Linked DNA regions of Variovorax paradoxus. The protein of the gene in region 1 interacts with the protein of each later gene in a pairwise test. Links are inferred from orthologs where the notes say so. Each region holds a gene or a part of one and is shown on either strand. Other genes may lie near its edges. The genes, in order: leuS and ligA.

Region 1 (11,309 bases):
CGCCACGGCGCGGCGCTCCCGGTCCAGCGCCTCGATGGCGCGCGACACGCCCGGCGTCATGCAGTGGTACTGCGGCCAGTTCTCGGCGCGCTCGATGCGCGTCCAGTTGAAGACCGCGAGCGGCCCGTGGGACTGCGGGTTGACGTTGGCCAGGGCGCTGGCGAGCGCGCTTTCCTGCGGGAAGAAGCCGTCGCCGAAAAGCTCGGCGCACAGCGCAACGGCTTCGCCGACCCTAGCGCCGGGCAGGGCGGACACGCCCACCGCCTTGCGCCGCGTCATCACCCGGACCTGCGTTCCGGACTCCCGGCGCGCCGTCAGCACGGTGGTGCCGAAACTGGCCACGGTGATCTGCCGGCCGGCGCGGTGGGCAGCTTCATGAAGATAGAGCGAGGACAGCGAGGCCATCGAACTCACGATCACGGTCTGGCCGTCGCGCAGGAAGGGCAGCAGCGCGTCCATCACCCGCCTGTGGCCGTTGACGGGCAGGGCGAGCAGTAGCACATCCGACGCCGCGCAAAGGCCGGCCGGGTCGTCGGCAACCTCGACGTTCACCGAAAACGACTGGATGCCGCCGGCCTCCAGCGCCTGCGTTCGCAGGGCCTGGGCGCCCTGGCCGCCCGGGGACCACACGGTGACACCGTGCCCTGCCTGCCGCAGCCAGGCCGCGCTGGCCAGCGCGATCGCCCCGGTGCCGGCGATGCCGACGCGGTATGCCGATTTATTCAACCTTGATCCCGCCTTGCTTGATGACCTTGGCCCAGCGCTGGCTGTCTTCCGCGACGACCTTGCCCAATGCGGCTGGGCCGCCGCAGGTGTTGACCGCGCCCAGCTGGGCGAAGCGCTGCTTTGTCTCAGGCAGGTTGCACACCTCCACCAGCGCCGCCGACAGCTTTTCGATGGCCGCCGCCGGCATCCGCGCCGGCGCCATCACGCCGACCCAGACCGGCACTTCCATGCCCGGCAGACCGGTGGCCTCGCCAATGGTGGGCGCCGAGCCCATGCTGGGCAGGGACACGCGAGAGAAGGTGCCCAGCACGCGCGCCTTGCCGCTGGCGACCATGGGCTCGATGGAGGCCACGCTGGTCACGATGGTCGCCACCTGTCCGCCCAGCAGGTCGGTCATGGCGGGCGCCGCGCCCCGGTAGGGCACATGCAGCAGGTTCACGCCGCTCGCCTGGGCCAGCAGCGCCCCGGTCAGGTGCGAAACGGTGCCGTTGCCGGTCGAGGCGTAGGTCACCAGGCCGGGCCGGGCCTTGGCGTCGCGGAGCACATCGGCCACGGTCTTGTAGGGGCTTTCGGTGCGCACCGACAGCGTCATGGGCGTGTCGGCCACCAGCGCCACCGGCACCAGCTCGTGCACCGGGTCGTAGGGCAGCCTGGCCTGCAGATGGGGCGCGATGGTGACCGCGCCGCCCGTGGCCAGCAGCACCGTGGCGCCGTCGGTCGCCTTGGCCACCGCGTCGGCGGCCACGATGCCGCCGGCGCCGGCCTTGTTGTCGATGATGACCGGCTGGCCCAGCTTGTCGGTGAGCTTGGCGCCCAGGTAGCGGGCGATCACGTCCTGCGCGCCGCCGGTGGCGAAGGGCACGACGAGGCGCAGGGGCTTGTCGTTGTGCTGTGCCCACAGCGGCGTGGTGGCGAGTCCGGCGGCGGCCGCGAGGGCCAGGGCGAGGTGTTTCAGGCGCAATTTCATGGTGCTCCGGGCGGTTCGAAAGCGGGCGTTACCCGCGCAACACGCAGGTTACGTGCCCCAAGTCTAGAGTCCGCGGGCCGGGGCTTTCGCCCGGGCGCGATAATCCCGCGTTCCCGGCCGCTCCGAGCCGGGCTCTTGCCGAACCGCCATGAATCCCAGCTACAAACCCAGCGACGTCGAGTCCGCTGCCCAGGCGCAATGGAGCGCCGCCGATGCCTACCGCGTCACCGAGGACGCGAGCCGCAAGAAGTACTACGCCTGCTCGATGCTGCCGTATCCCAGCGGCAAGCTGCACATGGGCCACGTGCGCAACTACACGATCAACGACATGCTCACGCGCTACCTGCGCATGAGCGGCTACAACGTGCTGATGCCCATGGGCTGGGACGCCTTCGGCCTGCCGGCCGAGAACGCGGCGCTGAAGAACGGCGTGCCGCCGGCCAAGTGGACCTACGAGAACATCGCCTACATGAAGGGCCAGCTCCAGGCCATGGGCCTGGCCATCGACTGGAGCCGCGAGATCGCCACCTGCGACCCCAGCTACTACAAGTGGAACCAGTGGCTGTTCCTGAAGATGCTCGAAAAGGGCATTGCCTACCGCAAGACCCAGGTCGTGAACTGGGACCCGGTCGACCAGACCGTGCTGGCCAACGAGCAGGTGATCGACGGCAAGGGCTGGCGTACCGGCGCCACGGTCGAGCGCCGCGAGATCCCCGGCTACTACCTGAAGATCAGCGACTACGCCGAAGAACTGCTCGAGCACACCCAGCACAAGCTGCCGGGCTGGCCCGAGCGCGTCAAGCTGATGCAGGAGAACTGGATCGGCAAGAGCGAGGGCCTGCGCTTCGCTTTCACGCATGACATCAAAGACGCCAGCGGCAAGCCGATCCAGGACGGCCGCATGTACGTGTTCACCACGCGCGCCGACACCATCATGGGCGTGACCTTCTGCGCCGTGGCCCCCGAGCATCCGCTGGCCGCGCACGCCGCCACGCTCGACCCCAAGGTCGCTGCCTTCATCGAAGAGTGCAAGAACGGCGGCACCACCGAGGCCGAGCTGGCCACCCAGGAGAAGAAGGGTGTGCCCACGGGCCTCACGGTAACGCACCCGATCACCGACGAGCAGGTGCCGGTGTGGGTCGGCAACTACGTGCTGATCGGCTACGGCGACGGCGCCGTGATGGGCGTGCCCGCGCACGACGAGCGCGACTTCGCCTTCGCCAACAAGTACGGCATCGAGATCATCCAGGTGGTGCTGGTCGACGACGAGCCGCACTTCGACTATCACAAGTGGCAGGACTGGTACGGTGACAAGCAGCGCGGCGTGACCATCAACTCCGACAACTTCAGCGGCATGACCTACAAGGAGGCCGTGGCCGCCGTGGCGCATGCGCTGGGCCAGAAGGGCCTGGGCGAGCTGCAGACCACCTGGCGCCTGCGTGACTGGGGCGTGAGCCGCCAGCGCTACTGGGGCACGCCGATCCCGATCATCCACTGCGAAGAGCACGGCGCGGTGCCGGTCCCCGAGAAGGACCTGCCCGTGGTGCTGCCGACCGACTGCGTGCCGGACGGCTCGGGCAACCCGCTGCACAAGCACGAAGGCTTCCACGCCGGCGTGGTCTGCCCGGTCTGCGGCAAGCCCGCGCGGCGCGAGACCGACACCATGGACACCTTCGTGGACAGCTCGTGGTACTTCATGCGGTACTGCGACCCGAAGAACGACGAGGCCATGGTGGCCGGCGGCGCCGACTACTGGATGCCGATGGACCAGTACATCGGCGGCATCGAGCACGCCATTCTTCACCTGCTGTACGCGCGCTTCTGGACCAAGGTGATGCGCGACCTCGGCCTGCTGAAGGCCGACGAGCCCTTCAGCAAGCTGCTGACGCAGGGCATGGTGCTCAACCACATCTTCTACAAGCGCAACGAGAAGGGCGGCAAGGACTACTTCCCGCCCACCGAGGTCACGACCGTGCTCGACGCGCAGGGCCGCATCGTCGGCGGCACCACCGCCGACGGCACGAAGGTCGAGTACGGCGGCGTCGGCAAGATGGGCAAGAGCGAGCGCAACGGCGTCGACCCGCAGGACCTGATCGAGAAGTACGGCGCCGACACCGCGCGCCTGTACACCATGTTCACCGCGCCGCCCGAGGCCACGCTCGAGTGGAACGACGCGGCCGTCGAGGGCAGCTACCGCTTCCTGCGCCGGGTGTGGAACTTTGGTGCCGCGCAGGCGGACGTGGCACCGGTGGCGGCCGCCGGCCAGGCCTTCGGCAAGGGCGCCCAGGCGCTGCGTCGCGAGGTGCACACCGTGCTGCGCCAGGTCGACTACGACTACCAGCGCATGCAATACAACACCGTGGTGTCGGGCGCGATGAAACTGCTCAACGCGCTGGAAGGCTTCAAGCCCGACGGCAGCGCGGGCGACGCCGCCGCGGTGCGCGAGGGCTTCGGCATCCTGCTGCGCTGCCTGTACCCGGCCACGCCGCACATCGCGCAGCAACTGTGGAACGAACTCGGCTACGACAAGGACCTGGGCGGGCTGCTCGACGCCCCGTGGCCCACGGTCGACGTCGGTGCGCTGGTGCAGGACGAGATCGAACTCATGCTGCAGGTCAACGGCAAGCTGCGCGGCAAGCTCAGCGTGCCGGCCGGTGCCTCGAAGGACGAGATCGAGAAGCTCGCGCTGGCCTGCGACGATTTCGTCGCCTTCGCGGAAGGCGCGCAGCCCAAGCGCGTGATCGTGGTTCCCGGCCGTCTGGTCAACGTGGTTCTCTGAACGAACGACTCAAGCATGAACAATCGCAATGTCTCGCTGCCGCGCCGCGGCCTTCTCCTCGGACTGGCGGTGGCCGGTGCCTCGCTGGGCCTGGCCGGGTGCGGCTTCGAGCTGCGCAAGGCGCCGGTCTTTGCGTTCAAGTCACTGTCGGTGGAAGGGTCCGAGGCCCTTCTCAAGTCGGCCATGATCAACCAGATCCGGCGCGAGCTGCGGGCGACCGGCTCCGTGACCGTGCTGCCGGCGGAAGACGCGTCCAAGGCCGACGTGATCCTCGAAATCCTGGGCGAAGACCGCAACCGCATCGTGATCTCGACCAATTCGGCGGGCCTGGTGCGCGAGCTTCAGCTGCAGCTGCGCATCCGCTTCCGGCTGCGTACGCCGGGCGGCAAGGACCTGCTGCCCGCCTCCGAGGTCTCGCAGACGCGCGACCTGAGCTTCAACGAAACCAACGCGCTCGCCAAGGAAGGCGAAGCCGACCTGCTGTTCCGCGACATGCAGTCGGACATCGCGCAGCAGTTGATGCGCCGTATCGCCGCGGTCAAGTCGCTGTAATCCGTCGATGCAACTCGCCAGCGCCTCGCTCGGGGCCCATCTGCAGAAGGGCCTGAAGCCGCTCTACACGATCCACGGCGACGAGCCGCTGCTCGCGCAGGAAGCGGCCGACGCCATTCGCACGGCCGCGCGCGCGCAGGGCTACACCGAGCGCAGCTCGTACACGGTGGCCGGCGCGCATTTCGACTGGAGCGCGGTGCTCGCGGCTGGCGGCTCGCTTTCGCTGTTCGCCGACAAGCAGATCGTGGAGATCCGCATTCCCTCGGGCAAGCCCGGCAAGGACGGCAGCGCGGCGCTGCAGCAGCTGGCCGAATCGGCACCCGGCAACGACAGCACGCTCACGCTGGTGATGCTGCCCCGGCTGGACAAGGCCACGCGCACCGGCGCCTGGTTCTCGGCGCTGGAGAACAATGGCGCGAGCATCCAGGTCGACCCGATCGAGCGCAATGCGCTGCCGCAGTGGATCGCCCAGCGCCTGGGCCAGCAGGGCCAGCGCGTGATGCCGGGCGACGAAGGCCAGCGCACGCTGCAGTTCTTTGCCGACCGCGTCGAAGGCAACCTGCTCGCGGCGCACCAGGAAATCCAGAAGCTCGCGCTGCTGCATCCGGCGGGCGAACTCAGCTGGGAGCAGGTGGAAGGCGCGGTCAACAACGTGGCGCGCTACGACGTGTTCAAGCTTTCAGAGGCCGTGTTGGCCGGCAATCCGCAGCGGGTGGCGCGCATGCTCGACGGCCTGCAGGCCGAGGGCGAGGCCGAAGTGCTGGTGCATTACACGATTGCCGAGGACATCCGCGCACTCAAGCGCGTGAAGGACGCGATGGCCTCGGGCCGTCCGCTGCCGATGGCGCTGCGCGAAAACCGCATCTGGGGCCCGCGCGAGCGTGCCTTCGAGCGTGTGCTGCCGCGCCTGGACGACCGCATGCTGACCCGCCTGCTGCGCGCCGCCCATGTGGTGGACGGCATCGTGAAGGGCCTGAAGCAGCCCGACTGGCCCGCCAGCGGCTGGCAGGCGTTGCAGCGGCTGGCGCTGATGCTGTGCCGCGCCTGCAGCAGCGCGGCGGCCGCGCCAAGACGCGCCTGATCCGTGGTGGCTTCGGCCATCAAAAGGCCCGCCGTATCCTGGTCGAGGGGCGGCATGGGAAAATGAGTGCATGAACGCGTTCAACGTCAGCGAGCACATGCAGACCTTGGGTCTGCAAGCCAAAGCCGCTGCATTCCTCATGGCCCGTGCGGATGCAGCTACCAAAAACATAGCATTGAAGGCGCTGGCCCGGCGTCTGCGCGAAGCCGGCCCGGTGCTGGCCACGGCCAACCAGAAGGACCTGGAGCGCGCCACAGCCGCCGGCCTGTCGGCGCCGATGGTCGACCGCCTCAAGCTCACGCCCAAGGTCATCGAGACCGTCGCCCTGGGCTGCGAGCAGCTCGCCGGCATGGCCGACGTGATCGGCGAGATCATCGGCATGAAGCAGCAGCCCAGCGGCATCCGCGTGGGCCAGATGCGCGTGCCGATCGGCGTCTTCGGCATGATCTACGAGAGCCGGCCCAACGTGACCATCGAGGCCGCGAGCCTGGCCATCAAGAGCGGCAACGCGGCCATCCTGCGCGGCGGCTCGGAAGCCATTGAATCGAACAAGGCACTGGCGCTGCTGGTGTCGGAGGCGCTGGCCGAGGCCGGCCTGCCGGTCGATGCGGTGCAGCTGGTGCAGACCACCGACCGCGAAGCCGTCGGCCAGCTGATCGCCATGCCGGAGTTCGTGGACGTGATCATTCCGCGCGGCGGCAAGGGCCTGATCGAGCGCATCAGCCGCGATGCCAAGGTGCCGGTCATCAAGCACCTGGACGGCAATTGCCACGTGTACGTGGACGACACGGCGGAGTTCGACATGGCGCTGCGCATCGTCGACAACGCCAAGACCCAGAAGTACAGCCCCTGCAACGCCGCCGAAGGCCTGCTGGTGTCGGCCACGGTCGCCGAAGACTTCCTGCCCGAGATTGCCGCCATCTTCGCCGCCAAGGGCGTGGAAATGCGCTGCGACCCGGAAGCCGCCCGCATCCTGCGCGCCGACGGCGCCATCGACCCGCAGGCCAAGGTGGTCGATGCCGTGGAGTCCGACTGGTCCGAGGAATACCTGGCCGCCGTGATCAGCATCAAGGTGGTGGCCGGCGTGGACGAGGCCATCGCCCACATCAACCGCTACTCGAGCCATCACACCGACGCCATCGTCACGCGCGACCATGTGCATGCGCAGCGCTTCCTGCGCGAGGTCGATTCGGCCAGCGTCATGGTCAATGCGAGCACCCGCTTCGCGGACGGGTTCGAGTTCGGGCTGGGTGCCGAAATCGGCATCAGCACCGACAAGTTCCATGCCCGCGGACCGGTCGGCATCGAAGGACTGACCTCGCTCAAGTACGTTGTGCTCGGGCAGGGCGAAGTCCGGAGTTGAGAAGCCGTGGAGAGCGGATTGGCTGAACCAAGTCCGCTTTCTCCAGTCTTGTCATTGGGGCGGCCATCCCCAAATCCTACAATTCCGCTCCACCTTTAAGCACAAAACCAACAAGGCCGCCGCATGGTTCCGCATCTCGTCACCGCCCTGACCGGCCCGATCAACGAACTGGAGCAGCGGGTCCTGGACTCGATGCCCGCCATCGAGCGCTGGTTCAGGCTCGAATGGATGGAACACACGCCGCCGTTCTACAGCGCCGTGGACATCCGCAACGCCGGTTTCAAGCTTGCGCCGGTCGACACCAACCTGTTCCCCGGCGGCTGGAACAACCTCACCAAGGAAATGCTGCCGCTGGCCGTCCAGGCGGCGCAGGCAGCCATCGAGAAGATCTGCCCGGAGGCGCGCAACCTGCTCGTCATTCCGGAAAATCACTCGAAAAACACCTTTTACCTCGCCAACGTCGCGCAACTGGTGCGCATTTTCCATATGGCGGGGCTCAACGTGCGCATCGGGTCGATCGACCCGGCCATCAAGTCGCCCAAGAAGATCGAGTTGCCCGGCGGCGACGTCGTCACGCTGGAGCCGGTGGTTCGCACCAAGCGCCGGCTGGGGCTGAAGAACTTCGATCCCTGCACAATTCTGCTCAACAACGAGCTTTCCGCGGGAACGCCCGGCATCCTCGAAGACCTGCACGAGCAATACCTGCTGCCCCCGCTGCACGCGGGCTGGTCGGTGCGCCGCAAGAGCAACCACCTGCACAGCTATGAAGAGCTGTCCAAGCGCTTCGGCAAGCTGCTGGGCATCGACCCCTGGCTCATCAACCCGATCTATGCGCGTGCCGAGGGCGTCGACGTGGCAGAGGGCCGCGGCATCGACGTGCTGACCAGCCACGTGGACGCGGTGCTGACCAAGGTGCGCCGCAAGTACAAGGAATACGGCATCAACGAGAAGCCGTTCGTGGTCGTCAAGGGCGGCCACAGCGACAGCGGCAGCCCGGGCGTGGTGACGGTGCGCGACGTGAAAGACGTCGAGGCGCTGATCGGCAAGCAGCGCGGCGCCTCTGCCGCCAAGGCTGCCAACAGCCGCGAGGCGCGCGAGTTGCGCGACCTGCGCGAACCCACCGAGCTGATCGTCCAGGAAGGCGTGCTTACCAACGAGCGCGTGCACAACGGCGTGGCCGAACCGGTCGTCTACATGATGGACCGCTACGTGGTCGGCGGCTTCTACCGCGTGCATGCCGAGCAGGCGCCCGACGAGAACCTGAAGCTGCCGGGCGCGAGCTTCGTGCCGCTGGCTTTCTCCGAAAGCGCGCACCTGCCGCAGCCGGGCGCCAAGCCCGGTGCCAGCGCGCCGAACCGCTTCTACATGTACGGCGTGGTCGGCCGGCTGGCCATGGTGGCCGCCAGCTACGAGATGGAAGCCACCAACCCGGACGCCGAAATCTACGAATGATTGTGGGGGCCGGCTTGCGGCGGCGGCGGGCGGCGGCAAAATAGCGGCCCCACATCAACGGAACCCAAAGGGCGGAGGGGATGCATGGCGCCGGAGCGGCTGCCATGGATCCTTCGCGTGTCTGACGCGTCGATTGAAGCAGCCAGCCCTTTTCCCATCGACCTCGTGTCAGCCCCCAAAACCATCTCCGCCGGCCTGATCGTCGGCGCCATCGGCGTCGTTTACGGCGACATCGGCACCAGCGTCCTGTATGCCGTCAAGGAAGTGTTCGGCCACGGCCATGTGCCGTTCACGGTCGAAAACGTCTACGGCATCCTGTCGATGTTCTTCTGGACGCTCACCGTCATCGTCTCCATCAAGTACGTGGTGCTGGTGCTGCGCGCCGACAACGAAGGCGAGGGCGGGCTGGTCGCGATGCTCGCGCTGGCCTCGCGCGCGGTGGCCGACAAACCCAGGCTGCGCCACCTGCTGCTGGTGGTCGGCATCTTCGGCACTTCCCTCTTCTACGGCGACGGGGTCATCACGCCGGCCATCTCGGTGCTGTCGGCGGTCGAGGGCCTGGAGGTGGTGTCGCCGCACTTCACGCACTACGTCATTCCGCTCACGCTGGTCGTTCTGTTCTGCCTGTTCGTGGTGCAAAAGCGCGGCACGGCGGGCATCGGCAAGTTCTTCGGGCCGGTCACGCTGGTGTGGTTCCTGTCGATCGCGGTGCTCGGCGTGTCGCAGATCGTGCACCACCCCGAAATCCTGAAGGCGCTGAACCCGTTCTATGCGCTGAAGTTCATCTGGGACAACCCCGGCACCAGCTTCATCCTGCTGGGCGCCACCGTGCTGTGCGTGACCGGGGCCGAGGCGCTGTACGCCGACCTGGGCCACTTCGGCAAAAGCCCGATCCGCATCGCGTGGTTCTCGGTCGTGATGCCGGCGCTCACGCTCAACTACTTCGGCCAAGGCGCGCTCCTGCTGGAGAACCCTGAAGCGGTGAAGAACCCGTTCTTCATGATGGCGCCCGAATGGGCGCTCATTCCGCTGGTGCTGCTGGCCACGCTGGCCACGGTGATCGCGTCGCAGGCGCTCATCACCGGCGCCTTCAGCGTCACGCGCCAAGTCATCCAGCTGGGCTACCTGCCGCGCCTGAACATCGAGCACACCAGCGTGCGCACGGCCGGCCAGATCTACATTCCGCTGGTCAACTGGGGCCTGTTCGTGGCCATCGTTCTGGCGGTGGTCATGTTCCGCTCGTCGAGCAGCCTGGCCGCGGCCTACGGCATCGCCGTGACCACCGACATGCTGATCACCACGGTGCTGACCTTCTTCGTGATCCGCTATGCATGGAAGCTGCCGCTGCTGCTGTGCATCGGATCGACGGCGGTGTTCTTCTTCGTCGACTTCATGTTCTTCGCCTCGAACCTGCTCAAGCTGTTCGAGGGCGGCTGGTTCCCGCTGATGATCGGCGGCTTCGTCTTCACGCTGATGATCACGTGGAAGGAAGGCCGCCGCCTGATGGGCGAGGCGCAGCATGCCGACGCTATCGACCTGAAGTCCTTCCTCGACTCGGTGTTCGTGAGCCCGCCGGTGCGCGTGGACGGCACGGCGGTGTTCCTCACGGCCGAGCCGGGCGTGGTGCCCAACGCGCTGCTGCACAACCTCAAGCACAACAAGGTGCTGCACGAGCAGAACATGTTCGTCACCGTGCGCAACCACGAGGTGCCCTGGATCCCGATGGACAAGCGCATCGAGATCGAGGCGCTGGGCCACCACTGCTGGCAGATCACCGTGCACTACGGCTTCAAGAACGACATCGACCTGCCGCGCGCGCTCGAGCATGCACGCATGCGCGGCTGCCAACTGGAAGCGATGACGACCAGCTACTTCCTGTCGCGCGACGTCGTGATCCCCACGCTGGGCAGCGGCATGGCGCCGTGGCGCGAGAAGCTGTTCGCGCAGATGCACCACAACGCGAGCGGCGCGGCGGCTTTCCTCGGGCTGCCGAACAACGCAGTGGTGGAGCTGGGGTCCAAGATCGAGATCTGACCCCGGCGGCACAATCGCCCGATGTCGTTCTTCAAAGACCTGAGCCTGTCGGCCTTCACCGCGGGCTTCGTCGCGGTGCTCGTGGGTTTCACGAGTTCGGTGGCCATCGTGTTCCAGGCCGCGCAGGCCTTCGGCGCCACGCCGGAGCTGGCGGCCTCGTGGATGTGGGCGCTGGGCATCGGCATGGGGCTGGCCTCCGCGCTGCCCTCGCTGTGGTGGAAGAAGCCCGTGATGATCGCCTGGAGCACGCCCGGCGCCGCCGTGCTGGCTGTCGCCGGCATGGGCTACGGCATGGGCGAGGCGGTGGGCGCGTTCATCGTCTGCGCGGTGCTGATCGTGCTGGCGGGGGCCACCG
Region 2 (11,107 bases), 3.2 Mb from region 1 along the record:
GCTCGACCAGTTCGCCAGCGCGCACGATGCGCAACTGGGCTTCGTGCTGCGCGCGCTGCATGCCGCATGGAGCCCCGGCTACGTGCAGCAGAACGCGGCGCGGCTGGGCTTCGTGGCCGGCATCATCCCGGGGCGCATGGTGCTGCCGACGGGCGAGGTCGGGCTGCCGCCCATCCTGGGGCTGGCCTTCGACACGCAGGCGGCGCTGGCAGACGATCCGGCCCAGTCGGCCATTCGCGAGCTGAGCCTGAGCCTGGACGTTCCGCAGGTCGATCGCGCCGAAGAGCCGTTCCGCCGCATGCGCGAAGCCGCCGCCACGCTCGCGCGCGAGATGGACGGCGTGGTCACCGACAGCGACGGCCAACTGCTGCGCGAAGAGACCATGGACGTGATCGGCAACGACCTCGAGCAGCTCTACGACACGCTCGACGGGCGCGACCTCGCGGCGGGATCGCCGCTGGCGCGCCGCCTCTTCAGCTAATTCGGACTTTCCGGAGACACCCATGACATCGCGCGACGAAGCGGCACGCGAAGCCGCCGCACTGAGCGAACAGCTCCACCGGCACGCCAACCTGTATTACGTGCTTGACGCGCCCGAACTGCCGGACGCCGAGTACGACAAGCTGTTCCAGCGCCTGCAGGCCATCGAGGCCGAATACCCCGACCTGCGCACGCCCGACTCGCCGACACAGCGGGTGGGCGGCAAGGTGCTCGACGGCTTCACCAAGGTGCGCCACAAGGTGCCGATGCTGTCGATCCGCACCGAGACCGACATCACGCCCGGCGGCGCCAGCGCCTTCGATGCGCGGGTGCGCAAGGAACTCGGTTTGGCCGAGGACGGACCGCAGGTGGCGTATGTCTGCGAACTCAAGTTCGACGGCCTGGCCATGAACCTGCGCTACGAAAACGGCGTGCTGGTGCAGGCCGCGACCCGCGGCGACGGCGAGGTCGGCGAAGAGGTCACGCAGAACATCCGCACGGTGCGCGAGATTCCGCTGCGCCTGAACGGCAAGGCGCCACCCGTGGTCGAAGTGCGCGGCGAGGTCTACATGAAGCGTGCCGACTTCGACGCGCTCAACGAGCGCCAGCGCGAGAAGATCGCGGCCGGGCAGAAGAACGAGAAGGTGTTCGTCAATCCGCGCAACGCGGCGGCGGGCGCGGTGCGCCAGCTCGACCCGGCGATTGCCGCGGCGCGGCCCTTGAGCTTCTTTGCCTATGGGCTGGGCGAAGTCACGCCGGCAAGCGAAGGCGGCCCCGATTGCCCGACCCAGTTCGACTGGCTGGCGCAGTTCAAGGCCTGGGGCTTCCCGGTCGCCCAGCAGACGGCGCGGGCCACCGGCGCCATCGAGCTGATCGCTTTCCACGAGAACATCGGCCGCCAGCGCGACGCCTTGCCCTACGACATCGACGGCGTGGTCTACAAGGTCGACAGCATCGAGCTGCAGCGGCAGCTGGGCTTCGTCACCCGCGAGCCGCGCTGGGCCGTGGCCCACAAGTACCCGGCGCAGGAGCAGTTGACCGAGGTGCTCGGCATCGAAATCCAGGTCGGTCGCACCGGCAAGCTGACGCCGGTGGCCAAGCTGGCGCCGGTATTCGTCGGCGGCGTGACCGTGACCAACGCCACGCTGCATAACGAGGACGAAGCCCGCCGCAAGGACGTGCGCGTGGGCGACACCGTCATCGTGCGCCGCGCCGGCGACGTGATTCCCGAAGTGGTCGGCGTGGTGCCCGAGAGCCTTGCCAAGCCCGACGATCAGCGCGGCCCGCTGTTCACCATGCCGCACAAGTGCCCGGTGTGCGGTTCGGAAGCCGTGCGCGAGGAAGGCGAGGTCGACTACCGCTGCACCGGCGGCTTGTTCTGCGCGGCGCAGCGCAAGGAAGCGATCCTGCATTTCGCGGCGCGGCGCGCGGTCGACGTCGACGGGCTGGGCGACAAGCTGGTGGAGCAACTGGTCGACGCGAACCTGATCCGCACCTTGCCCGACCTCTACAAGCTGGGCTTCACCACGCTGGCGGGCCTGGACCGCATGGCGGAGAAATCGGCCAAGAACCTGGTCGATGCGCTCGAGGCGTCGAAGAAGACCACGCTGCCGCGCTTCCTGTTCGGCCTGGGCATTCGCCATGTGGGCGAGAGCACCGCGAAAGACCTGGCCAAGCACTTCGGCAAGCTGGACGGCATCATGGACGCGACCGAAGAGCAGTTGCTCGAGGTGAACGACGTCGGTCCGGTGGTCGCCCAGAGCCTGCGCACCTTCTTCGACCAGCCGCACAACCGCGAGGTGGTCGAGCAACTGCGCGCCTGCGGCCTGACATGGGAAGAGGGCGAGCCCGAGGCCCGTGCGCCCAAGCCGTTGGCGGGCCTGACCTTCGTCATCACCGGTACCCTTCCTACGCTGGGCAGGGACGAAGCGAAGGATAAATTGGAAGCAGCCGGAGCCAAGGTGGCCGGCTCCGTCAGCAAGAAAACCCACTACCTCGTTGCGGGCGAAGACGCCGGCAGCAAGCTCGACAAAGCCAGGGAAATCGGGGTCGAGGTGATCGACGAGGCGCGTATGCTGGAAATCCTGGCGAAGGGAGCGGTGGATTAAGGGGAGCTTCAGGTTCTCCTTACCGGTCGTTACCTGACTTCATCCGAGCGCAGTCAACAGGGGCTACAACCTGGCGTTGAAAGAAAACTGAAAGGCCACAAGGAGAGTCCCTCATGCAAAAAATTCGTGTTCTTGGTGCCTGCATTGCGCTCGGCGGCGTCGCGCTGCTGACCGGCTGTGTGGGCGTGCCGGGCGACCCCTATTACGGGGGCGGCTACTCGTCGGGGCCTTACTACAGCGAGCCTTCGCCCGTGGTGGTGGCGCCGGCGCCGGTCTACATCAACGGTGGTGCTTATTACGATGGTCGCCGTCCCTACTATCGCGACCGTCCGTACTACAACCGGCCTGCCTATCCTGCAGTGCGTCCGGGTTATCCCTACCCAGGTGCCGGGCGCCCGCCGCCGCCTGCGTGGGGCGGTGGTCGCCCAGGCGTGGTGCCGCCCGCGGTGCTGCCTCCGGGAGCGACCCGGCCGAACCCCAACGCCCACCTGTGGACGTCGCCGGACCAGAAGGGTACGACGCCTCCGTGATTGATCCCGTGGCGGGCCAAGGTCGCGGGCCTGTCGCGATAATCCCGCCATGGCCATCCGCGAAATCCTGAAAATGGGCGACCCCCGGCTGCTGCGCATCGCGCAGCCGGTCGCCGCCTTCGACACCGACGAACTGCACCTGCTGGTGCGCGACATGTTCGAAACCATGCATGCGGTCAACGGCGCGGGTCTCGCGGCGCCGCAGATAGGCGTCGACCAGCAGCTCGTGATCTTCGGCACCGATGTCGTCAACCCCCGCTATCCTGACGCACCGCCCGTGCCCCGCACGGTGCTGCTGAACCCCGTCATCACGCCGCTGAACGACGAGGAAGAAGAGGGCTGGGAAGGGTGCCTGTCGGTGCCGGGCCTGCGCGGCGTGGTGCCGCGCTTTGCCAACATCCGCTATACCGGCTTCGATCCTTACGGCGACCCGATCGACCGGGTTGCCACCGGCTTTCATGCACGCGTGGTGCAGCACGAGGTCGACCACCTGCTGGGCAAGCTGTACCCGATGCGGGTGCGCGATTTCTCGCGCTTCGGCTACACCGAGGTCCTGTTTCCAGGCCTCGATGCCGATGACGACGATTGAAGCCTAGTTGTATTTGCTGCTCAGCGCGAAGCGTCCGCCGCCCATGAAGGCGAGGGCGAGCGCCGCGAAGAGGAACATGCCTTGCAGTTCCAGCGCCCAGCCGCCTTGCTTGCCGAGCGCGGTCAGGTCCTTCATGTGGACCAGCGCAAAAGCCACCAGCATGTTGATGGCCACGATCCAGGCGGCAGGGCGCGTGTACAGGCCGATGATCAGCAGCACCGGCGCCACCACTTCACCGATGTAGACGAGATAGGCCAGCGCGCCGGGCAGCCCGTGCTGGGCCAGCATGCCCGAGATGAAGCCGACGCCGCCCTGCAGCTTGGCAATGCCGTGCAGCAGGATCAGGACGCCGAGCGAAACGCGCAGGATGAACTTGCCGGTGTCGTCGGATTTGACCATTTGAGTAGGTTCCAGGTGAAGTGATTCGAGGGCCGTATGGTAGTGAACCTGGGCTGCGCGCGGCGGCATATGTATCCAACCCGGAGTTCTTTGGCAGAGTCCGGTAACGCCCCGTACACTGCCTTTTGCTTACTGTTGAGGAGAACACCAATGATGAACACCCGATTCCGCCCGGCGCTGCTTGCCGCCGCCTCCGTCATCGCTTTCGCCGCAGCCGCGCCGGCCTTCGCTGGCAAGACGCTCGACGCGGTCAAGCAGCGCGGCACCGTCAAATGCGGCGTGACCAACGGGGTGGCGGGTTTCTCGGCACCGGACACGCAGGGCAACTGGTCGGGCCTCGATGTCGACACCTGCCGCGCCATCGCCGCGGCCGTGCTCGGCGACGGCAAGAAGGTCGACTTCGTGCCGCTCAATTCGCAGCAGCGCTTCTCGGCCCTGCAGGCCGGCGAAATCGACATCCTCGCGCGCAACACCACCTGGACGCTCACGCGCGACGCCTCGCTGGGCTTCAACTTCACCACCATCACCTACTACGACGGCCAGGGCTTCCTGGTGCCCAAGAAGCTCAAGGTGACGAGCGCCAAGCAGCTCAAGAACGCCACCATCTGCACGCAGTCGGGCACCACCAACGAGAAGAACGTGTCGGACTACTTCCGCGCGCAGGGCATCCCGGTCAAGACCGTGGTGTTCGAGAGCTTCGAGGCTTCTTTCAAGGCCTTCTTCTCCGGCCGCTGCCAGGCCTTCACGACCGACGCCTCGGCACTGGCCGGCCTGCGCAACAAGGAGGCGCCCAACCCCGACGACTACGTCATCCTGCCCGAGTTGATCTCCAAGGAGCCGCTGGCACCGCTGGTGCGCCGCGGCGACGACGAGTGGTTCGCCATCGCCAAGTGGGTGCCCAACGCGCTCATCGAGGCCGAGGAGGCCGGTGTCACGCAGGCCAACGCCGACGAGCTCAAGGCCAACAGCAAGGACCCGGCGCAGCAACGCCTGGTCGGCACCGGTGAAGACCTCGGCAAGCTGCTGGGCCTGGACAAGGAATGGTCTTTCCGCGCCATCAAGGCCGTGGGCAACTACGGCGAGATGTTCGAGCGCAACGTCGGGCCCAAGTCTGTGCTGAAGCTGCCGCGCGGCTCCAACAACCTCTGGAGCAAGGGCGGCCTGATCTACGCACCCCCGGTCAGGTGATGCCTCCCCCAGGCTTCGCGCACTTCGTGTCGCTGCGCCACCCCCCTCGCCGGGGGCAACACCTGCGGCCCGGCGAAGCCGGTTCCGCGGTGTTCCTGGCATTTGATCGCAGCAGGTCCGCGAGCTGATGGCAATGCGCAGAGATGCCGTTGCCTCGTCGCGCCGCGGCGTCTGGCTGGCCTGGGCGGTGCAGGTGCTGCTGGTGCTGGCCGTGGTGGCCGGTGCCGTCTGGGTGGTGCACCACGCGCTCGAGGTGCTCCGCGCGCGCGGCGTTCGCTCGGGCTTCGATTTCCTGACCGAGCCCGCGGGCTTTTCCATCAGCGAGGGCTGGCTCGATTTCGATGCCAGCCAGCCGTTCTGGCGCGCCTTTCTCGCGGGCCTGATCAACACGGTGCGCGCGGCGGTGCCGGCGGCCATTTTCTCGGTGGTGCTCGGCACGCTGATCGGTATCGGCAGGCTCGCGCCGCATGTGCTGCTGCGCGGCATCTGCACCGCGTATGTGGAGCTGCTGCGCAATGTGCCGCTGCTGGTGCAACTGCTGATGCTGGCCTTCGCGATGGCGAACCTGCTGCCCGATCCGACCGAGCCCGTGCACCTGCTGCCGGGCGTGTGGCTCAGCAAGGGCGGCTTGAGCGTGCCTTGGCCCGTGGCGGCCGAGGGCGGCTGGTGGCCTACGCATTTCGAGTGGCCGGAGCGCGGTAATTTCGGCGTGAGCGGCGGTGCCGCGCTGAGCCCGGAGTACGTGACCATCGTTGCCGGGCTGACTTTCTATTCGGCGGCGTTCGTGGCGGAAATCGTGCGCGCCGGCATCCTCTCGGTTTCACAGGGCCAGGTGCTGGCGGGGCAGGCACTGGGTCTTTCTTCGGGGCAGCAGTTGCGCATCGTGATCCTGCCGCAGGCGTTGCGGGTGATCGTGCCTTCGCTGACCAATCAGCTGCTGAGCCTGACCAAGAACTCTTCGCTCGCGGTGGCCGTCGGCTATCCGGAGCTGGTGTCGGTGGCCAACACCACCATCGGCTCCAATGGCCGCGCCTTCGAGTGCATTGCCATCATCATGGCGGTCTACCTGCTGCTCTCGCTGCTGATTTCCTTCGGAATGAACCGCTACAACGCGCGCGTCGCGCTGCGAGGGTGGCGATGAGGAATGTCGCGCAAGGCCCCATCGCGTGGCGCAGCGAACTCTGGGGTTCGCCGCTGCGTGCGCTGGCGACGGTGCTGCTGCTTGCGCTGCTGGCGTGGGGCGGCTTCCATGTCGTCGAATGGGGCGTGGTGCATGCGGTGTTCCGTCCCGATGCCGAGGCCTGCCGCGCGGTGCAGCACGGCGCCTGCTGGGGTGTGGTGGCCGAGAAGTGGCGGCCGATGCTTTTCGGGCGCTTTCCGTATGAAGAGCAATGGCGGCCGGCGGTCGCGGTGGTCGTGCTGTCGGCCGTCACCGTGCTCAGCGCCTGGCCGCGCAGCTGGCGTTGGTGGCTGGCGCCGCTGTGGATTGTCGCGCTGCTGCTGTTCGTGCTGCTGATGCGCGGCGGCGTGCTGGGGCTGAGCGGCGTGCCGACCAGCCGATGGGGCGGCCTGCCTTTGACCATCGGGCTCGCCGTCGTGGGACTGGCGCTGGCCTTTCCACTCGCGTTGCTGCTGGCATTGGGTCGCCGCTCGGGCTGGCCGGTGGTGCGCACGCTGAGCGCGAGCTACATCGAGCTGGTGCGGGGCGTGCCGCTGATCTCGGTGCTGTTCATGGCCTCGTTCCTGCTGCCGCTGTTGTGGCCGGCCGGCTGGCAGCCCGACGTGCTGGTGCGCGTGCTCGCGGGCCTCACGCTGTTCGTGGCCGCCTATCTGGCCGAGATCATCCGCGGTGGCCTGCAGGCGGTGCCGCGCGGGCAGACCGAAGTGGCGATGGCGCTGGGCTTCGGCCGCTGGCCGGTGCAGCGCGACATCGTGCTGCCGCAGGCGCTGCGCCTGGTGGTGCCGGCGCTGACCAACAGCGTGGTCGGCACGCTGAAAGACACTTCGCTGGTCACCGTGGTCGGCCTGTTCGAGTTGACCGGTGCGCTGGGGCTGGCACTGGGCGGCGACCCGACGTGGCGGCCTTTCTACCTCGAGGGCTACCTTTTCATCGCGGCCGTGTACTGGGTGCTGTGCTTCGGGCTCTCGCGCTACAGCGTGTGGCTCGAAAAGCGCCTGTCGGCGGCGCCCTGAGCCGGGCGTCGGCCAGCTGCGGTACACTCCTGGCCTTCATGTCGAGCCTCAACCTCAACCCCGCATCCAACGCAGCCCTGATGGCTCGCATGATGCCGCCTGCCTCCGCGCAGGCGATGGTTGTTGCTCGAATGATTACCACCATTACCACCGCGGTCACCTGACACGCGCAGGTGGCCGTTCCGGCAGCCACCTGGTGTATCGCTCTCTCCCCGAACGAATGAACCCAGCTCTGGCAGCTGGGTTTTGTTTTTTCGTCTGGAGATGTCCATGTACCGCGATCCCGTTGAATCCCTCGAGCCCTTGCACAGCCGCCGTCCCGCGGCCATTCGTACCCTGCGCGTGGGGATGATCGGCATCGGCACCGTGGGCTCCGGCACCTTCCGCGTGCTGGCGCGCAACCGGGCCGACATCGCGGCGCGGGCCGGCCGTTCGATCGAGCTCGTGATCGTCGCGGCGCGCAACCTGGCGCGGGCCGTTGGTATCGTGGGCGAGGGCGTTGCGCTCACGGCCGACGCGATGCACGTGGCCACGCACCCCGATGTCGACGTGGTGGTGGAAGTGGCCGGCGGCACCGGCCCCGCGCGCGACTGGGTGCTGGCCGCCATCGCGCACGGCAAGCACGTGGTGACGGCCAACAAGGCCCTGCTGGCCGTGCATGGCACCGAGATCTTCGCGGCCGCGCGCGAGCAAGGCGTGGTCGTCGCCTACGAAGGCGCGGTGGCCGTGAGCATTCCCATCATCAAGGCGCTGCGCGAAGGGCTCGCGGGCAACCGCATTGAATGGGTGGCGGGCATCATCAACGGCACCACCAATTTCATCCTCAGCAAGATGCGCGACGAGGGCCTGGACTTTGCCGCCGCGCTCGCGCAGGCCCAGGCGCTGGGCTATGCCGAAGCCGACCCGACCTTCGACATCGAAGGCATCGACGCCGCCCACAAGCTGACCCTGCTCGCGGCCAACGCATTCGGCATGCCGCTGCGCTTTGCCGACGCGCAGGTCGAGGGCATCACCGGCCTGCAGGGCATCGACGTGGCCTGCGCCGAGCAACTCGGCTTTTGCATCAAGCTGCTGGGCGTGGCGCGCCGGCAGGCGTCGGGCGTCGAGCTGCGCGTGCAGCCCGTGCTCGTGCCCGCCGATCACCTGATGGCGCATGTGAAGGGATCGATGAACGCGGTCATGGTCAAGAGCGATGCGGCGGGCCTCACGATGTACTACGGCGCCGGCGCAGGTTCGGAGCAGACGGGATCGGCCGTGATCGCCGACCTCGTGGACGTGGCGCGGCTCGACGGCGTCGATGCCGCCCAGCACGTGCCGCACCTGGGCGTCCATGCGCATGCGACGAACGCCTTGACGGTGCTGCCGCGCGCCGCGGTCGACACCTTGCACTACCTGCGCGTGCCGGTGCACGCCGTGAGCCAGATCCAGGCGGTCACGGCCTGCCTTGCAGAGCAGAAGGTGCCGGTGCGTCAGGTCGCGCTGGCGGCCGAGTCCGCTGGCGCGGGGCCCCAGGTGCTGGTGCTGACCGGGCAGGTGACGCAGGGCACGTTGGACCTCGCGGTGCACGCGCTGCAGGAACACGCGGCGGTGGCCGGAGCCGTGACGACGCTGCGGGTGGAAGAGCTCGCCGAGTGAGCCTTTTCAGGTCTTGAGGCGCGGCGCGAGCTCGGCATAGCCCGTCGTCGCGTCGTGCGTCCGGCTGAAATGCCACTCGGGCAGCCACGCAACCAGCACCTCGGCGGTCGTGCGCACGGTGCACCCCGGCGCCGCGTGCCCGCCGAAGACGCGCCCATCGGCATCCGACACGCTGATGTGCAGGTGCGAGCCGTCCGGCGACAGGCTGCCCGCCAGCGTGAGGATTTCCAGATCGCCTTCGATGCGCGCGGCGTTCTCCGCGCCCGCGAACCGGATGCTCGCGCCACGCAGGCTGCCGATGCCCGAGACCACGAAGGCCGCGTCGTCGCCGCCTTTCTTTAGCGCCGCGTCGAGCGACGCGCGCAGGTCGTCGCCCGGATTCAGCCGCAGCACCAGCGTCCGCATGCGCTCAACCGCCCGACAGCGCTCCATCGACCACCTGCTGCGCTTCTTCGAGAATGCGCGCCAGATGATCCGGGCCCTTGAAGCTCTCGCCGTAGATCTTGTAGATGTTCTCCGTGCCCGAGGGCCGCGCCGCGAACCAGCCGTTCGCGGTCACCACCTTCACGCCGCCGATGGCCGCGCCGTTGCCCGGCGCATGGCTCAGCACGTCGACAATCTTGTCGCCCGCCAGCTCGGTCGACTTGATCTGCGCGGGAGACAGGTTTGAGAGCCGCTTCTTCTGCTCGACCGTGGCCGCAGCGTCCACGCGGTCCGACACCGGCTGGCCCAGCGCCTGCGTCAGCTCGGCATAGCGCTCGCCGGGGTCGCGGCCGGTGCGCGCCGCAATCTCGGCGGAGAGCAGGGCGGGCACCATGCCGTCCTTGTCGGTGGTCCACACCGAGCCGTCCTTGCGCAGGAAGGTTGCGCCCGCGCTTTCCTCGCCGCCGAAGGCCAGCGACGCATCGACCAGTCCGTCGACGAACCACTTGAAGCCCACGGGCACCTCGTACAGCTTGCGCCCGAGCCGCGCGGTGACGCGATCGATCATCTGGCTGCTCACCACCGTCTTGCCGACGGCCGCCTGCGCCGGCCATTGCGGGCGGTGCGTGTAGAGGTAGTCGATCATCACCGCGAGGTAGCTGTTCGGCTGCATCAGCCCAGTGCTGCCCGAGACCACGCCGTGACGGTCGTGGTCGGTGTCGCAGGCGAAGGCGATGCCGAAGCGGTCCTTCAGCGCGATGAGCTTGTGCATCGCATCGGGCGACGACGGGTCCATGCGGATGCGGCCGTCCCAGTCGAGCGACATGAATCGGAAGGTGGGGTCGACCTCCTGGCTCAGCACGTTCAGGCGGTTCAGCTTGTAGCGCTCGGCGATTGCCGGCCAGTAGTGCACGCCCGCACCGCCCAGCGGATCGACGCCAAGATCGATGGCCACGCCGCGGATGGCGTCCATGTCGAGCACCTGCGCCAGGTCTTCGACATAGGTGTTCAGGTAGTCATGCCGGTGCGTGGTGTCGGCGCGCAGTGCTTGTGCGAGCGGCAGGCGCTTCACGCCTTCGAGGTTGTTGGCCAGCATCTTGTTGGCCGCGGCCTCGACGGCCGAAGTGATGTCGGTGCCGGCCGGTCCGCCGTTGGGCGGGTTGTACTTGAAGCCGCCGCTTTCGGGCGGGTTGTGCGAAGGCGTGATGACGATGCCGTCGGCCAGACCTTCGGTGCGCCCGCGGTTGTAGACCAGGATGGCGTGCGAGACGGCCGGCGTGGGCGTGTATTCGTCGTCCTTCGAGATCATCAGCTCGACGCCGTTGGCGGCCAGCACTTCCACCGCGCTGTTGAACGCCGGCGTCGACAGCGCATGCGTGTCGATGCCCAGGAACAGCGGGCCGTCGATGCCTTTTTGCCTGCGGTAGTCGCAGATCGCCTGGCTGATGGCCAGCACATGCCATTCGTTGAACGCGTTGTCGAACGACGAGCCGCGATGGCCCGAGGTGCCGAAGGCCACCCGCTGGGCCGGCACGGACGGATCGGGCCGGCCGGTGTAGTAG

The links.
Region 2: the proteins of leuS (region 1) and ligA interact in binary tests that used the Escherichia coli proteins (3 or more experiments, as listed by UniProt). The link is inferred for Variovorax paradoxus from one-to-one orthologs.

The regions. Positions count from the first base shown.
Region 1 is NZ_CP091716.1:1,011,293-1,022,601, forward strand. What follows is about bases 1,508-4,672. They hold leuS (leucine--tRNA ligase), read left to right. Parts: upstream 1,508-1,841; coding sequence 1,842-4,472; downstream 4,473-4,672. Other genes in these bases: L3V85_RS04970 (Bug family tripartite tricarboxylate transporter substrate binding protein), read right to left, coding at 1,508-1,693; lptE (LPS assembly lipoprotein LptE), read left to right, coding at 4,488-4,672. Outside these bases: L3V85_RS04965 (NAD/NADP octopine/nopaline dehydrogenase family protein), read right to left, coding at 1-726; more of L3V85_RS04970, read right to left, coding at 719-1,507; more of lptE, read left to right, coding at 4,673-5,024; holA (DNA polymerase III subunit delta), read left to right, coding at 5,032-6,105; L3V85_RS04990 (glutamate-5-semialdehyde dehydrogenase), read left to right, coding at 6,176-7,468; gshA (glutamate--cysteine ligase), read left to right, coding at 7,592-8,920; L3V85_RS05000 (potassium transporter Kup), read left to right, coding at 9,086-10,954; L3V85_RS05005 (benzoate/H(+) symporter BenE family transporter), read left to right, coding at 10,976-11,309.
Region 2 is NZ_CP091716.1:4,209,020-4,220,126, reverse strand. What follows is about bases 83-3,045. They hold ligA (NAD-dependent DNA ligase LigA), read left to right. Parts: upstream 83-503; coding sequence 504-2,588; downstream 2,589-3,045. Other genes in these bases: L3V85_RS19520 (hypothetical protein), read left to right, coding at 2,702-3,045; L3V85_RS19530 (cell division protein ZipA C-terminal FtsZ-binding domain-containing protein), read left to right, coding at 83-481. Also shown: more of L3V85_RS19530, read left to right, coding at 1-82; more of L3V85_RS19520, read left to right, coding at 3,046-3,118; def (peptide deformylase), read left to right, coding at 3,168-3,707; L3V85_RS19510 (DoxX family protein), read right to left, coding at 3,711-4,106; L3V85_RS19505 (amino acid ABC transporter substrate-binding protein), read left to right, coding at 4,260-5,294; L3V85_RS19500 (amino acid ABC transporter permease), read left to right, coding at 5,422-6,435; L3V85_RS19495 (amino acid ABC transporter permease), read left to right, coding at 6,432-7,487; L3V85_RS37355 (hypothetical protein), read left to right, coding at 7,526-7,651; L3V85_RS19490 (homoserine dehydrogenase), read left to right, coding at 7,758-9,122; L3V85_RS19485 (PPC domain-containing DNA-binding protein), read right to left, coding at 9,129-9,527; pgm (phosphoglucomutase (alpha-D-glucose-1,6-bisphosphate-dependent)), read right to left, coding at 9,532-11,107. UniProt on the Escherichia coli protein: DNA ligase that catalyzes the formation of phosphodiester linkages between 5'-phosphoryl and 3'-hydroxyl groups in double-stranded DNA using NAD as a coenzyme and as the energy source for the reaction.